2 regions of the Marinococcus sp. LNSP9103-4 genome follow, and region 2 is predicted to be linked to the other one. Evidence: riboswitches for the same ligand, from Rfam matches in the RefSeq annotation. Region 2 holds a riboswitch; the other holds the start of a gene.
What was found. A riboswitch is a leader RNA that binds a small molecule or an ion and turns the genes downstream of it on or off. The one in region 2 is predicted to bind glycine.
Positions count from the first base shown of each region.

Region 1 (3,411 bases), on a different contig from region 2:
CGAAGAGGATCTGCGCGAGCATGTGTATCAATGGATCGAAGCAAACGATTAAAATACTAACCGTCTGAAACTGGGCGGGAATGCATAAATAATTTCATTTACTGTATTAAGATATTAAAAGACCTCTAATTTTAAATCAGAGGTCTTTATTTTTATGCGCCAAACCCATTAATGAACGGGTTGGAATCCATTTCGGCTTCGATATCGGTGAAGGGGCCGTGGCCGCAGGCTACTATTGTATTTTCCGGGAGTTCAAGCAGCTGCTCGTGAATAGAGGCTAGCAGAGTATCCATGTCGCCTCCGTAAAGGTCAGTACGTCCAACACCACCTGAAAACAATACATCGCCGGAGAAGACTGTGTTGGTTTCTTTATGCCAATAGGAAACACTTCCCGGCGAATGGCCCGGTGTATGAAGCCATTGGAATTCAAAGCTGCCGAATTGAAGCGTTCCTTCGGACTGCAGAAGGTGATCCGCGGGCTTTGCAGTAAACGCAGCCTCCGGCATCATGCGTCCGGAGCCGTTTTTTTGGGCGTCCCCAGGCCAGTCCCTTTCATGCTCATGAAGATAAACAGGGATATTGTAGGCTTCCCGCACGGCATCAAGCGCACCGATATGATCAAAATGGGCGTGTGTTAACAGAATGACTACAGGACGCATCTCGTTTTCCTGAAGATAGGTGAGCAGTTTATCGGCATCCCCGGCCGGATCAATAATTACGGCGTTTTTATCATTATCGTACAGAACATAGCAGTTTGTCTGCAGTGGTCCCAGTGGAAGCTGTTTCCAGTTCATAGTTTCCCTCCAATTTTTATGCTGGTTTTAGTATAAACAATATTACAGTGAGAAGAAATGATTGATCCAAAGTGATAAACGAATGATGCAGTACAATTTATCGGAAATGTTCGGGTTAATTTTTTTTTCAGCATTGGTTTTTATCTGAATTAGTGATAGAATATGAGCAAATAAAGATGTACATATAATGCGCGGATGATGGTAAGGGGAGAGACTGCCAGGCAGCGCCGAAGGAGCAAGCCGTAACAGGTGAATCTCTCAGGCAAACAGACTCTTACTGGACGCTCCTCTGGAGAGCGCTTCTTTTAGAAGCCACCCACGAAGACACTCTTTCCGTACAACGGAAAGGAGAAACTTTCTGGTTATAGGACAGAGCTTCCATATCTTATGGAGTTCTGTCTTTTTTATGCTTTTTCCTGTTTTGATTTTTCAGAAAATAATGATGAGGTGATTTTCTTGGCAGAATTAAAACGAACACCCCTGTATCCGGTATATGAAAAACACGGAGCAAAAACCGTCGATTTTGGCGGATGGGAAATGGCTGTTCAGTTTTCCGGCATCAAAGACGAACACGAGGCGGTTCGTACAAAGGCTGGTCTGTTCGACGTTTCCCATATGGGCGAGGCGGTCGTAGAAGGAGAGGGTGCTGCTGAATTTCTGCAGTATATGCTCACAAACAACATAAAAAATGCAGAACCCGGAAAAGCACTTTATACCGCCATGTGTTATGAAGATGGAGGTACGGTTGACGATCTGCTCGTGTACCAGCTCGAAAAAGAAAAATACATGCTCGTTTTGAACGCAGCTAACATTGAAAAAGATCTGGCATGGCTTCGCCGCCACGTAACGAAAAACGTAAGTATTACCGATATTTCGGAAGAAACAGCACTAATCGCTGTACAGGGCCCGGTGGCAGAAACGGTGCTGCAGAAAGTAACTGATGCTTCTCTTGCAGAGATTCTGCCATTTCGGTTTGCTGCCGGTGCTTCAGTCGGAGAAGCGGAAAATATTATCATCTCAAGAACCGGCTATACCGGAGAAGACGGCTTTGAATTATACTGCCGGGCTGAAGAGGCCATCCGCTGCTGGGAGACGATCATGGAAGCAGGAGAATCCGAAGGACTCATTCCATGCGGTCTCGGCGCGAGAGACACCTTGAGGTTTGAAGCGAAGCTGCCGCTCTACGGCCAGGAGCTGAGCGCAAATATTACTCCGCTTGAAGCAGGCATCGGCTTTTGCGTAAAGCTGAAGCAGGAAGATAATTTCATTGGTAAAGAAGCTTTAAAAAAACAAAAAGAAGCGGGATTAAAACGTAAACTTGTCGGGATCGAAATGGTTGATAAAGCAATTCCGCGCCCGGGTTACATGGTACACAATGATGACGGAGAGGAAATCGGCTGGGTAACTACGGGCACTCAGTCGCCGACGCTGAAAGCAAATGTGGGACTTGCTCTTCTGAATATTGGATGGACGAATCTTGGTCAGGCTGTCGAAGTGGATGTGCGGGGTAAAGCCAAACGCGCAAAAGTGGCAGCTGTGCCCTTTTATAAACGGGAAAAATAAACAGAGGAGGCACCAGAATGGATTATCGCTATCTGCCGGTAACCGGCGAGGATAAAGAAGAAATGCTTAAAACGATCGGTGTGGATTCGATCGGTGAATTGTTTGAGGACGTACCGGAAAATATTCGCTTTTCCAAAGAAATGAATCTGCCGAAAGCTCTTGGCGAAACGGATCTTCTAAAGGAAATGAAGCGCCTCAGTAACAGAAATACCAGCGTGCAGGACTGCGTCTCCTATCTCGGGGCAGGGGTGTACGAGCATTATATACCGACAGTCGTCGATCATGTGCTCCGGCGCTCGGAATTTTACACGGCATATACTCCGTACCAGCCGGAGATTTCGCAGGGCGAGCTGCAGGCAATCTTTGAATTTCAAACGATGATCAGTGAACTTACGGGAATGGATATCGCTAATTCGTCTATGTATGACGGGCCGACAGCGCTCGCAGAAGCAGCACTGATGGCCGCAAGTGAAAACAGGGGGAGGCGCCGTACCATCGTCGTCTCTGGAACGGTTCACCCTGAAGCGCTCGATGTATTGAACACATACGCTGCCGGGCCCGGACTTACAGTGAAAATCGTTCCCGAAAAGGACGGGCATACGGACATGGCTAAGCTTGAAGACATGATTGATGCTGATACCGCAGGAGTGATTGTGCAGTACCCAAACTTTTACGGTACTATTGAAGATTTAGCTGCTGTAAGGCAGGCAGCCGATAAAGAAAACTCGCTGATGATTGTGTCGGCAAATCCCCTTGCGCTCGGCGTCCTGACGCCGCCGGGAAGTTTCGGAGCGGATATTGTGGCAGGAGACGCTCAGCCGCTTGGTATTCCAATGCAGTTTGGCGGACCGCACTGCGGATTTTTTGCCACCACTAAAAAGCATATTCGGAAGGTCCCCGGGCGTCTTGTCGGACAGACGGAGGATGAAGACGGAAGCCGGGGTTATGTACTGACGCTGCAGGCAAGAGAGCAGCATATCCGCCGGGATAAAGCGACATCCAACATTTGTTCAAACCAGGCTCTGAACGCGCTGGCTGCTTCTGTCGCAATGAC
Region 1 is NZ_JBQLIA010000002.1:48,465-51,875, reverse strand. It holds gene ACTRXG_RS01685 (CapA family protein) at 1-52, shown strand, start outside; gene ACTRXG_RS01680 (MBL fold metallo-hydrolase) at 153-794, opposite strand; glycine riboswitch at 990-1,078, shown strand; glycine riboswitch at 1,082-1,169, shown strand; gene gcvT (glycine cleavage system aminomethyltransferase GcvT) at 1,251-2,357, shown strand; gene gcvPA (aminomethyl-transferring glycine dehydrogenase subunit GcvPA) at 2,375-3,411, shown strand, end outside.
Region 1: linked by a shared signal. The riboswitch ahead of gcvT (glycine cleavage system aminomethyltransferase GcvT) and the one ahead of ACTRXG_RS08350 (serine dehydratase beta chain) in region 2 are both predicted to bind glycine.

Region 2 (3,411 bases):
ACACAAGCCGTGTACTGTAGTCCTCTTCATACCGGTGCCGGTTGCCCGCGTCCTGAAAATAAGGAAGAAGCTCGTCCTCTTCTTCCTCGCTGTACCAAATCTCCACTTCCTCGGGCTCCCCCTCTTCATTCTCGTTAATCTGCGCCCTCGAAACCGGTGCATCGTTCAACAACGGAAGCGGCACTTCTTCTCCCCATTCCGTTTCTATATTTCCAGGGACATCTTCCTCTTCCTCCGTATAGTAAGAAGGCACGGAACAGGCGCTTAAAAGAATGAATATGCCGGCTGCCCCGGCAGAAAAGATCTTTTTCATCATGTATTTCCTCCGCTCGCATGATTGGCGTTACCATCCCGATAGTAAAGCTACCGGCTTTTTTTCACCACCCGGGTGCCCGCAAGAAAATCATGCACTGCCCGTTTGTCCTTACGGACAAGCACCATAATTATACTCGTGATCATCAGTATGTATAGAGTAATTCCGTACAAAATATTAGCTACGAACACGCGCATCAGCATTGCCCCGATGCCAAGCTTCTTTCCGTCCATTTTCACAATCTGAATGCCCATGGCATACTTCCCGACCGTCTGGCCTTGCCATAATATCGGCAGAATCATGGAATATAGAAGCGATCCGGCACCGGAAAATATATCGACATTCACTTCATCGGGGTTGATCCATAGCATGGCCAGCATACTAATGAGAAGAATGGGGAGAGAAAGCAGGAGGCCGTCAATAACAATAGCGAGCAGCCTGCTGCCAAAACCGGCAGATTCCTGTTGCATACATACACTCCTTTAATCACTCTTGTTGTAAGCTCTTCTTTTCTATTTTTTCATAATAAGCTAATTTTTGGAAGTGACAATCTCCCTGGTTCCTTAATTTTCCAACGAAGTGCTCAGTCTGCCGGGAACAACGCGGTGTTCAGCCGGCCCATCACCAGCACATTGTAAAACGAACCACGGGAAAAATGGGCTTTACGGAGCGTACCTTCTGGTTCAAACCCGCGGCTTTTATACAGCTGTACTGCGCGCGTGTTTTCTTCCACCACATCGAGCTCCAGCCGGAATAAGCCTAAATAATTATCGGCGATATCCAGCAGATGATCAAGCAGACGGCTGCCGATCCCCCGGTTCTGAAACTCATCGTGCACCGCCATGGCAGTCATGCCGTAGTAATGCAGCTTACCGCTCAGCACCTCCAGAGAGCCGATACCGACGACCCGGCCGCCGTACTCGGCAACAATCACATGATCGTTCGCCGTCAGCCCTTCGATAAATGACTGGTTGGAGGCTCTTCGCTCCGAAGGGAGTCCCAGCGTATAATGCATGACAGAAGGCTGGCGCCGGAGAATATTAATGTCTTTTTCATCTTCTGCCGTGACGGGGCGCAGAATAATTTGTTCGCTCATAGTCGCATCCCTTCATTTCTTTCGGTAAATTGGTTTATTATTCCAAGCTAACAGGCTGCATCCAGTATATCGCTCTCATGCCAGCTGTCAAAAAATAGGTTTACTTTTCCAGACCGGATGTTTACACTAAAAGTAACAAAATATTGGTTTTGCAGATGAATGTATTGGGAGAGCCTGTAGAATATTACAGCACCGAAGGAGCAATTCTTCCCACCAGCCGGGAAGAAAAAACTCTCAGGTACCAGGACCAGTACAGGATGCACCTCTGGAGAAGGTATGCGTACCTGCCGAAGAAGAAAATTCTTGCCAAAGAATGAAATCTTTCAGGCACACAGACAGAGAAACGGCGATTCAGGCCGTTTCTCTGTCTTTTTTTGTATTAATGTAATCGTTTTCAATTCAGATATGGAGGAATCGTTATGGAGTTTGACAGCTGTTTTGATATTATCGGCCCGATTATGGTCGGTCCCTCGAGCTCTCACACAGCGGGGGTCGTATCGATCGGGAAATTTGTGCACGACTGGCTGGGAGAGGTCACAGATGTGACAATCACGTTCTACGGCTCTCTCGCCTCCACCTATCAGGGACACGGCTCGGACAAAGCCATAATCGGCGGCCTGCTCGGATTATCCGCCCACGACATCAACGTCCGGAGTGCGTATGCGCTGGCCAAAGACGCAGGCCTTCGTTACGACTTCCAGTTCTGTCCGGGCACTCCGGGCGGATGCCACCCGAACACTGTACATCTTCAGGCATCGTCCGGCATAGAAACCGTCCGCGTATCCGGCGCCTCCATCGGCGGCGGAGTGGCCTGCATTTATGGAATTAACGGTCATGACACCAGCATTAATTTGGGAACGGGTACGGATATTTTAACGATTGCAGCCCGCACGAAAAAGGAGGCATCATTTATATGAACGATACCATTGAAAGTATTGTACAGGAATGCATGGCTCAGGACATTTCCATTGGCGAGTGGATGCTGCGCCGTGAGGTTCGCCGCTCCGATTTTTCCCGGGAGCAGATTTTCGGACGCATGCAGGAGCGGCTGCAGGTAATGAAGCAGGCGGTCCGGGACGGATTGAGTGACATTACGGAAACAGAGAGCAGGCTCTCGGGCGGTGATGCTTACCGGATGCATCAGTATAATCAAAACACCGACCCGTTATCCGGACCGGTCATCAGCACGGCGATGGAAGCAGCGATGGCCACGTCGGAAAGCAACGCAAAAATGGGCCTTATCGTCGCAACTCCCACGGCCGGGTCCGCAGGTATACTACCGGGCATTCTGGTCTCTCTCCAGGATAACCGCAGCATCGATGATGACACCCTGACGATGGGGCTGTTCACAGCAAGTGCCATCGGTTACGTATTTGCGAATCACGCCTTTATTTCCGGCGCGGCCGGCGGCTGTCAGGCGGAAATTGGCTCAGCGACGGCCATGGCTGCGGGCACGATTACGGAGCTGCAGCATGGCTCCCCGGAGCAGGCAGCCCACGCTACCGCAATAGCGATGAAGTCCCTTCTCGGACTCGTATGTGATCCGGTTGCCGGGCTCGTCGAAGTGCCGTGCGTGAAAAGAAACGTCATCGGCACCTCCATCGCTTTTTCAGCGGCCGATATGGCTTTAGCAGGCATAACCAGCCGCATCCCCTGCGATGAAGTTATTCAGACGATGCATACGATCGGCCGCGACATGCCGGGCAGCCTGAAAGAGACTGCTGAAGGAGGGCTTGCCCAGACCCCGACGGGAAAAGAAGCCGCCCGGAGGCTGTTTCAGCGGCCCTGCAGCTTATGACTCCCGGGCTCTAAATTCCACATAAGAGGTGAAGCTATGAACGAACGCCGTTTTTTTCAAATCTGGTTCGGCACTCTCACTCTCGTCAGCTTATTGTTTATGTACTGGGCTATAGCGGTTTCCGCCCTTCTTTTAGGCATTTTCTGCTTTATTTCTCCAAGGCCCGATGAAACGTAAATCCCTGAAACAAATCAAAAACGGCTT
Region 2 is NZ_JBQLIA010000009.1:67,318-70,728, reverse strand. It holds gene ACTRXG_RS08365 (hypothetical protein) at 1-316, opposite strand, end outside; gene ACTRXG_RS08360 (RDD family protein) at 364-783, opposite strand; gene ACTRXG_RS08355 (GNAT family N-acetyltransferase) at 897-1,409, opposite strand; glycine riboswitch at 1,565-1,669, shown strand; glycine riboswitch at 1,673-1,750, shown strand; gene ACTRXG_RS08350 (serine dehydratase beta chain) at 1,829-2,326, shown strand; gene sdaAA (L-serine ammonia-lyase, iron-sulfur-dependent, subunit alpha) at 2,323-3,207, shown strand; gene ACTRXG_RS08340 (hypothetical protein) at 3,244-3,384, shown strand.